3 regions of the Marinobacter shengliensis genome follow, and region 2 is predicted to be linked to each of the others. Evidence: predicted binding sites of a transcription regulator. Region 2 holds the regulator's gene; each other region holds the start of a gene.

Region 1 (3,282 bases), 1.6 Mb from region 2:
CTTGCCAAGCCCGGGACTCTGCGCCAGCATCTCCGCCGCAATCAGCACCATCCAGGCAATACCCAAAGACACCCGCAACCCGGTAAAAATCATCGGTACCGACGACGGCAGCACCACCTTGCGAACGTGGGTCCAGAACGACAGCTTCAGCACCTTCGACACGTTCAGCAGGTCCGGATTCACCGCGGCCACGCCCACGCTGGTATTGATCAGCGTGGGCCACAGGCTGCAAAGGGTGACCGTGATCATCGACGTCAGAAACGACTTCTGGAACATCGGGTCATCGCTGACGTACGTGGCTGACACCACCATGGTGACCAGTGGCAGCCAGGCCAGGGGCGACACCGGCTTGAAGATCTGGATCAGCGGATTGACCGCCGCCTGAAAATACCGGTTAAGACCGAACACAATTCCCAGGGGCACCGCAATCAGCGTGGCCAGGGCAAATCCTGACAACACCGTGACCAGGCTGGTACCGATCTGATCGATAAAGGTGGGTGCGCCCGGGTAAGACCGGATTCGTACCTCCGCCTCCGGGTTGTCGGCCAGAATCCTGGCATTACGCTGCTCCTGCATGGCGATGAACTGGCTGGCGCGTTCCCGCTGGTTGGCGTGTTCTTGCCAGAGTTGTCCCGCCTGCTCCCAGACCTGAGCTGGCCCCGGAAATGCGCCAAGGGACGTCTGCACCTGGGGTGCTGCCAGATGCCAGAATCCCAGAAACACCAGAATTCCGATCAAGGGCAGCAAGGCCTGTTTGCCAGCCGCCAACAATTCATTTGGGCTCAGCCGGGCGAGCAGGTTGCGGCTCCTGGCGGCCATCGACTGGCCAATCCTTATGCTTAATGTGCTCATGTTGTGCCCCCTTACGGTGTCTCGGTGCCTTTCAGCCCGATATCAAAACGGTCTATGTAAGCGTTCGGTTCACGGGGTGTGAAAGGCACGCCGTCAATCAGCTGGCCCTGGAAGGGGCGTTCAAAGTTCTCAGCGTCAAAGTCAGGGAAGTCACTGGCGTTCATCACACCATCATCGATCAGTGACTGCGCGGCCTGAGCATACAGATCACCCCGGTATACCCTGGCTGCGGTCTGCATGTACCAGTCATCTGGCTTGGCGTCCGGAATCTGGCCCCACCGGCGCATCTGGGTCAGATACCAGATTGCATCAGAGGGATAGGGGTAAGTGGCGTGATAGCGGAAGAACACGTTGAAGTCCGGAACCTCCCGCACATCCCCTTTCTCGTATTCGAACGTGCCGGTCATGGAGTTAGCGATCACGTCTTTGTCTGCGCCCACGTAGCTGGAGCGGGAAAGGAGCTCTACTGCTTCCTGGCGGTTTGCGTTGTCGTTTTCATCCAGCCAGTAAGCCGCGCGGATCAGTGCCCGCAACAACCGCAGGTGGGTATTGGGATGCTTCTCTGCCCAGGTCTCGGTCACGCCAAAGACTTTCTCAGGGTTGTTTGGCCAGATCTCATAATCGGTGATGACCGGCACCCCGATGCCCTTGAACACCGCCTGCTGATTCCAGGGTTCGCCCACGCAGTAGCCCTGAATGGTGCCAGCTTCCATGGTGGCTGGCATTTGCGGCGGCGGGGTAACGGACAGATGAACATCGGCCTGCAAGGTGCCACTGGTATCACCCCGTTGTGGGGCGTAGAAGCCGGGATTCAGGCCGCCGGCGGCCAGCCAGTAGCGGAGTTCGTAGTTGTGGGTGGACACCGGGAACACCATGCCCATCCGGAACCGCTCGCCTTTGCTCAGGGATTGCTCCACCGCCGGTTTCAGCGCGCTCGCGGAGATCGGGTGGGCGGGTTTGTCGCCATCCATGTCCAGGTGGGGCTTCATGGTTTCCCATACCGCGTTGGACACGGTAATCGCGTTGCCGTTGAGGTCCATGCTGAAGGCGGTAATGATGTTGGCCTGAGTGCCATAGCCAATGGACGCGCCCAAAGGCTGGCCGGCCAGCATGTGGGCACCGTCCAGCTCGCCGGTGATCACCCGGTCCAGCAGCACTTTCCAGTTGGCCTGGGCTTCCAGTTCCACGAACAGGCCTTCGTCCAGGAAGTAGCCCTGTTCCCAGGCAACCGCCAGTGGCGCCATATCGGTGAGTTTGATGAAGCCCAGTTTCAGGTCTGGTTTCTCGGCCGGCCCGATGCTCGCCTGGGCCAGCGTGCTCAGCCCAATCAGTGCGCCTGTGAGCAAGCCTCTGAGTTGATGACGGCGTGTGTTCATGCTGTTACCTCTCTGTGTCTCTCTTTTCTGGCGCACAAAAAAAACGCCCACCCTCCGTTTCCGGAGAGCAGGCGCCAATGCCTTAGAACGAGAGATGTGATGTCTTGATGGTTCGCTGTTACCTCAGCATAAGCCGTGCCATTTTTTAATATTCATAGTTTTCAAAGGCTTGATATTCCCTTCCGTGTTGAGTGAGGAAAACGCCAATCGAGCCCGGTCTGTTTTTGGTGCAACCTGAGCGATTTCGCACCAATGTGAAACCTCAAGGCAGAAGTGTATCCCGGCCTGCCGGAGCCGATGGATCTGCTGAACAAGGCCGTAGCCCGGGCGTTGCCACAAGGCCGGCCGGGCAAGTGCTGTTTTGGCAATCGCTGGCCCCGTTATTGCTTTCCATAAAACAGACAATTTTGGCAAAGAAGCCCGCCCCGGCTCTGGAAACAGACCCCGGATGGCGGGCTTTTTTATGGGTAAAGCAGAGGATTGATCATGAAAAACCGCCGAACCACTCCCGGAAGTACCGCCACCACCTGCCCTTATTGCGGTGTGGGCTGTGGTGTTCTGGCGAAACCTGACGCCGTTCAGGGCGATCTTGGCCACCCGGCCAATAATGGTCGCCTTTGTGTCAAAGGCTCTGCGTTACATGAGACCGTGACCGGACACGACCGTTTGCTGGCCCCCCGTGTGGCAGGGCATACCGTTGAGTGGTCGGAAGCCATTGACCGGGTAGCTGAAGCCATTCGTGTTTCGGTCAGAGACCATGGCCCGGAGTCTGTGGCTTTTTACCTGTCTGGGCAGCTGCTCACAGAGGACTATTACATTGCCAACAAGCTGGCCAAGGGCTTTATTGGCACCCCGCACGTGGATACCAATTCCCGGTTGTGCATGTCGTCTGCCGTGGCAGCCCACAAGAGGGCGTTTGGTGAGGACTGCGTGCCCGGCTGTTATGAGGACCTCGAGCTGGCGGACTTGCTGGTGCTGGCGGGCAGTAATGCCGCCTGGACGCATCCGGTACTTTATCAGCGGATAAAAGCGTCCCACCGGCCCGGGCGCAAAG
Region 2 (3,282 bases):
TCAGCCTCGCGGCTCCAGCAACCCCACAGACGAATAGGTTACTGATGGCAGTTCTCAGGGCCAGCAACCTGGCAAAAAGCTACAAACAGAAAAAAGTGGTTCTGGATGTGTCTCTGGAAATCCGGTCCGGAGAAATCGTAGGCCTGCTCGGCCCCAACGGTGCAGGGAAAACTACCTGTTTTTACATGATTGTCGGGCTTGTACCCTCCGACCGCGGCCGAATCACCATTGACAGCCAGGACATCACGCCCCTGCCCATGCATGGCCGGGCACGCAAAGGCATCGGCTACCTGCCCCAGGAAGCCTCGGTATTCCGCAAACTAACCGTGCGCGACAACATCATGGCCATTCTGGAAACCCGAAAAGGCATGAAACGGCCGGAGCGGGAAGCCAAACTTGAGGAACTGCTCGAGGAATTTCACATCACCCATATCCGGGACAGCCTGGGTATGGCGCTGTCCGGTGGTGAACGGCGGCGCGTCGAAATCGCCAGAGCGCTGGCCATGGAACCTGCGTTTATTCTGCTGGATGAGCCCTTCGCCGGGGTAGACCCGATTTCAGTCAGTGACATCAAGCACATCATTCGGCATTTGCGGGACAAGGGCATTGGCGTGCTGATCACCGATCACAACGTGCGGGAAACCCTCGATATTTGTGAAAACGCCTACATTGTCTCCGGCGGCCATATCATCGCCTCCGGCAATGCGGAAGCCATCCTGGCCAACCAACAGGTCAAGGAAGTCTACCTGGGTGATGAGTTCCACCTGTGAGCGGAAGAAAACCCCTCGACGACCGAGGTCTGATTGTTTTGATGATCTGTAGCAAGTAAACTCGGCAAAGAACTTGCTTATACTGATACCAGTGAGCGGCAAGTAACCAGCGTATAACAATTTTTTTGCCTGACAGCAGGCAACGTCACTACCGGGACACCCTTGATTTATGGATCTTGAGCCATGGTTATGAAAGCCTCATTACAGCTTAAGATGGGCCAGAGTCTGACCATGACGCCCCAGCTGCAACAGGCCATTCGCCTGCTTCAGCTTTCCACCCTCGACCTCCAGCAGGAAATCCAGCAGGCACTGGAATCCAACCCCATGCTGGAAACCTCCGAGGATGACGATCAGTCTGACACCCCCGATACGGATGACGATACCCGGGACGAACATAAAGACCGGGATTCCGACCACGATGAACCAGCCACTGAGGCTGCCTCTGACTGGGATGAAAACGAAAATGGCCCGGACTGGGCTTCCGAAAACGACATCCCGGATAACATCCCCGACGACCTGCCCGTAGACACCGCCTGGGACGATATCTACCAGTCTGCACCGGCGCCAGCCAGCAAAGGGGATGACGAGAACGAGTCGGATTTCGAAACCCGCAATTCACCGGCCGAGACCCTCCAGGACCACCTGGAATGGCAGCTCAACCTGACCCCCATGAGCGAGCGTGACCAGGCAATCGCCCACGCCCTGATGGACGCTGTGGATGAGCGCGGTTACCTGACCTCACCGATTGAGGAAATCCATTCCGGCCTGCAGGACGAAACTGAAGAAGACCCCCTTGAACTGGACGAGGTAGAGGCGGTCCTGCACCGGCTACAACACTTCGACCCGCCGGGCGTGTTCGCCCGGGACCTGCAGGAATGCCTGCTGATTCAGCTCAACCAGTTGCCGCCAGATACCCCCTGGCTTCGACAGGCCCGCCTGGTGGTTACCCAGTTCCTGCATTTGCTGGGCAACCGGGATTACGCGCAACTGCTGCGCCGCAGCAGACTCAAAGAAGATCAGTTGCGCGAGGTTCTGGCCCTGATTACCAGCCTCAACCCTCGCCCGGGTGATGTGGTAGACCGAGCGGAGCCGGATTACGTGATACCGGACGTCATCGTCCGAAAACACGAGGGCCGGTGGCGTGTTGAGCTCAATCCGGAGATCGCCCCGAGAATTCGGGTCAACGCCAGCTACGCATCACTGATCCGTCGCGCCGATAGCAGTGCTGATAACACCTACCTGCGGGATCAACTGCAGGAGGCCAAGTGGTTCATTAAAAGCCTGCAAAGCCGCAATGAAACGCTGCTGAAAGTCGCCACCCGGATTGTTGAGCACCAACAGGGTTTCCTGGACCAGGGGGAGGAAGCGATGAAACCGCTGATCCTCTCGGACATCGCACAGGCCGTGGAAATGCACGAATCCACCATTTCACGGGTCACCACTCAAAAGTATATGCACACACCCCGCGGCATTTTCGAGCTGAAGTACTTTTTCTCCAGCCACGTCAGTACCGCTGAGGGCGGAGAATGTTCCTCCACCGCTATTCGTGCGATGATCAAGAAACTGATTTCAGAAGAAACTCCAAAAAAGCCGTTGAGCGATAGCAAGATTGCAGCCATGCTTGGAGATCAGGGCATCAATGTGGCCCGGCGCACCGTTGCCAAATACCGGGAGGCCATGCACATCCCTCCTTCAAACGAGCGCAAGAGACTGGTTTAACATTTTTCCGGTGCATGAGGCACCGGACACGTAGCCCGGTGGCAACATCGGCATGATGACAACAGGAGACGCCTATGCAACTCAACATTTCAGGCCATCACGTAGAACTGACCCCTGCACTGAAGGATTACGTCAACACCAAGTTCGAGAAGCTGGAGCGTCACTTTGACCACATCAGTAACTGTCAGGTGACGCTGGAAGTTGAGAAGGTACGTCAGATGGCTGAAGCCACCCTGCATGTCATCGGTGGCGAGATCCACGCAAAGGCTGAGAGTGAGGATATGTACGCCGCGATTGATTCGCTGGTGGACAAGCTGGACCGCCAGATCCTCAAGCACAAAGAAAAGAACGTAGACCGGATGCACGGCAACGGCTGAGCGCGCTCATCGCGCCACCGTACCGGGTGTTTCAATGATACGAGCTGCGGCGGGGCATACCGGCCGCAGCCTTTTTTTTACGGAATCACAGTCGATCCATGAGCGATACATCCCTGACCATCGACAACATTCTGGCTCCCGAACTGACGCTGTGCCGAGTGCCAGCCTCCAGTAAAAAGCGGGTTCTGGAAACCATCGCAGAGCATATTCATCATCAGGATGAAATCCTCAGCGACACCGAGATTTTCAGCAATCTGGTTTCTCGCGAGCGGCTTGGCAGCACCGGTATCGGCCAGGGTATTGCCATACCCCATTGCCGCCTGGAAGGGCTGGACCGTGTGATCGGCGTGCTGATGACGCTGGAAGAGAGCATCGACTTCGATGCTATCGACAATCAGCCGGTCGACCTGGTGTTT
Region 3 (3,282 bases), 2.1 Mb from region 2:
GACCTGGAAGGTCATGGATACCGTGGGTTCGTCAACCGTCAGCGCCGGCAGTGCCTCAACATTGGCGGGATCGCATAAGGTATCAGAGATGTACAGCTGATCCAGACCACTCACGCACACAATGTCGCCAGCCTGCGCTTCTTCAACTTCCACACGCTGCAGACCGGAGTGGCCCATGATTTTCAGGATACGACCATTACGCTTCTTGCCATCGGCACCGACAGCCACCACCGGAGTGTTGGTTCTGACCTTGCCACGCATAATGCGGCCGATACCGATCACGCCCAGGAAGCTGTTGTAGTCCAACTGGGAAATCTGCATCTGGAACGGGCCGTCCAGATCTACGGAAGGCGCGGGCACATGGTCGACAATCGCCTGGAATACGGCATCCATGTTGTCGTCCAGGTTTTCATGCTCCATGCCGGCAATGCCGTTCAGGGCACTGGCGTAAACAATCGGGAAGTCCAACTGCTCGTCGGTGGCACCAAGGTTATCGAACAGGTCAAATACCTGATCCACCACCCAGTCCGGGCGCGCGCCGGGGCGGTCAATCTTGTTAACCACCACGATCGGGCGCAGGCCAGCGGCAAACGCCTTCTGGGTTACAAAACGGGTCTGCGGCATCGGGCCATCAATGGAATCCACCACCAACAGCACACTGTCTACCATGCTCATGACTCGCTCAACTTCGCCACCAAAATCCGCGTGCCCCGGGGTGTCCACGATGTTGATGTCGTAGTCTTTCCATTTCAGCGCGGTATTCTTCGCCAGAATGGTGATGCCACGCTCTTTTTCCTGGTCGTTGGAGTCCATAACGCGCTCGTTTTCGAGCTCTTTACGGTCCAAAGTTCCAGACTGGCGCAACAATTGGTCAACCAGGGTGGTTTTACCGTGGTCAACGTGGGCAATAATGGCAACGTTTCTAAGCTTATCAATCACAACGGGTATCCTGCAGAATTTAGCGGCGAGCAGTATATAGAAAAGTCCATGTCGATAATATGAAGAATAGTGCCTAATATGTAACCAATCGACTAATGCACCGTTATCAGGCAGGATAAGAATCAATGCACCAATAAAGTGCACACATTCAGTGCAACCAATGCCTGTAAGCTGCACTCCGGTGCGCCAGAATCGCCCCAAAGCCTTGCCGCTGCGCTGTTCTGGCGCAAAACCGAAAAACTGGCAAGCCCCTTGCTTATCCTTGTGCAGCCGTAATTGAAAGGTAAGAGCCAATAGCTTCTGTTAAGCTGCCCTGACCTGAAAAAGATCGGGCTTCAGCCCGCTGAACGATCCGGCATAACGAACACGACATCACTACGGAGCATGCACAATGTCCAAGACGATTGATTTGATCAAAGAACACGAAGTGAAATGGATTGACCTGCGCTTCACCGACAGCCGCGGAAAAGAGCAGCACGTCACCCTGCCCGCCACCGAAGCCGATGAAGATTTCTTTGCTGACGGCAAAATGTTTGACGGCTCCTCTATTGCTGGCTGGAAAGGTATCAACGAATCCGACATGATCCTGATGCCGGACGACGAGACCGCCGTACTGGATCCGTTCACCGAAGAAACCACCGTCAACATCACCTGCAACATTGTAGAGCCGTCTACCATGCAGGGTTATGAGCGCGATCCCCGCTCTGTTGCCCGTCGTGCCGAAGAATACCTGAAGTCCACCGGCATCGCCGATGGCGCGCTGTTTGGCCCGGAGCCCGAGTTCTTCGTGTTCGACTCCGTTAAATGGAACGTGGACATGCAAGGCGCGTCTTACCACATTCACTCTGAAGAAGCTGCCTGGGTTTCCGGCGAAGACTTCGATCGCAACAACATCGGCCACCGCCCAGGCGTGAAAGGCGGCTATTTCCCGGTTCCGCCGGTCGACAGCCTGCACGACCTGCGTGGCGCCATGTGTGCCGCCATGGAATCCATGGGTCTGGAAATTGAAGTACACCACCACGAAGTGGGTACCGCTGGCCAGTGTGAAATCGGCGTTGGCGCCAATACCCTGACCCGCAAGGCTGACGAAGTTCAGATCCTGAAGTACTGCGTACACAACGTGGCCCACGCCTACGGCAAAACCGCCACCTTCATGCCCAAGCCGGTGGTTGGTGACAACGGTTCCGGTATGCACGTACACATGTCCCTGAGCAAAGACGGCAAGAACCTGTTCGCTGGCGACAGCTACGCAGGCCTGAGTGAAGCCGCCCTGTACTACATTGGTGGTGTGATCAAGCATGCCAAGGCCATCAACGCCTTCACCAACCCGGCCACCAACAGCTACAAGCGTCTGGTTCCGGGCTTCGAAGCTCCGGTTATGCTGGCCTACTCTGCGCGTAACCGTTCCGCGTCCATCCGTATTCCGTACGTAAACAGCCCGAAAGCACGTCGTATCGAAGTGCGCTTCCCGGACCCGGCAGCCAACCCGTACCTGGCCTTCGCTGCGCTGATGATGGCCGGCCTGGACGGCATCCAGAACAAGATCCACCCTGGCGATGCCATGGACAAGGATCTGTATGACCTGCCGAAGGAAGAGGCTCTGAACATTCCGAAGGTTGCCGAAACACTATCTGAAGCGCTGGACTGCCTGGAAGCAGACCACGAGTTCCTGACCCGTGGCGGCGTGTTCACCGAAGACATGATCGCAGGCTACATTGACCTGAAACGCGGTGAAGTTGAGAAGCTGAACATGACCACTCACCCGGTTGAGTTCCAGCTTTACTACTCCTGCTAATGCAATGCACCAATAAGGTGCAGGGCATTTAAGCCTGAAAGCCCCGCCCCGTGCGGGGCTTTTTTGTGCCGTTTTTCTCAAATCCCGCCAAACACCCCGCGCCCTTAACGATATGTAACCAAGGGATCGCCCTCCGGCGTTGAAATGCCTGCACCCGCCGCCGATAATCGAGACAGTTCACTACCGCAGGTTATTGTCATGAAAGCACCGCTCACGCTCGCAACCGGCTTGTTACTGCTGGCCACCGCATCCGCCCACGCAGAGGTTTACCGCCATGTGGATGCCCAGGGCAATGTAACCTTCTCGGACGAGCCCATGCAGGGCGGGGAAGAAATCGAGGTTAAACCGGTAACCACCATCACACTGCCAAAGCCTGACGCGGTGAGAGAAACCGAACAGTTGCTTGAGGAAGTGGAGCGCGAAGGTGCAGCCTATGAGAGCCTTTCCCTGATCTCCCCTGAGAACGACCAGGCCTTCCACAGTGGCAACGGCGACGTCACCTTTGAAGTGCGTAGCACACCGAGCCTGCGGCGCGGTCATCGCTATGA

What was found. The regulator sigma-54, encoded in region 2, starts transcription at its own class of promoters, with help from an activator protein. The targets are predictions, from matches to a motif close to ANTGGCATNNANNTTGCTNT.
Region 1: a site for sigma-54 is predicted at 2,352-2,371, ahead of QUE75_RS00940 (CmpA/NrtA family ABC transporter substrate-binding protein). Genes of this name have one in related genera too.
Region 3: a site for sigma-54 is predicted at 1,179-1,198, ahead of glnA (glutamate--ammonia ligase). Genes of this name have one in related genera too.

Annotation. Positions count from the first base shown of each region.
Region 1 covers NZ_AP028062.1:217,204-220,485, forward strand. Annotated here, with positions in the region: gene QUE75_RS00935 (ABC transporter permease) at 1-852, opposite strand, end outside; gene QUE75_RS00940 (CmpA/NrtA family ABC transporter substrate-binding protein) at 864-2,228, opposite strand; gene QUE75_RS00945 (nitrate reductase) at 2,715-3,282, shown strand, end outside.
Region 2 covers NZ_AP028062.1:2,972,162-2,975,443, forward strand. Annotated here, with positions in the region: gene lptA (lipopolysaccharide transport periplasmic protein LptA) at 1-37, shown strand, start outside; gene lptB (LPS export ABC transporter ATP-binding protein) at 45-770, shown strand; gene QUE75_RS13600 (RNA polymerase factor sigma-54) at 954-2,489, shown strand; gene hpf (ribosome hibernation promoting factor) at 2,564-2,866, shown strand; gene ptsN (PTS IIA-like nitrogen regulatory protein PtsN) at 2,965-3,282, shown strand, end outside.
Region 3 covers NZ_AP028062.1:823,771-827,052, reverse strand. Annotated here, with positions in the region: gene typA (translational GTPase TypA) at 1-939, opposite strand, end outside; gene glnA (glutamate--ammonia ligase) at 1,331-2,734, shown strand; gene QUE75_RS03850 (DUF4124 domain-containing protein) at 2,933-3,282, shown strand, end outside.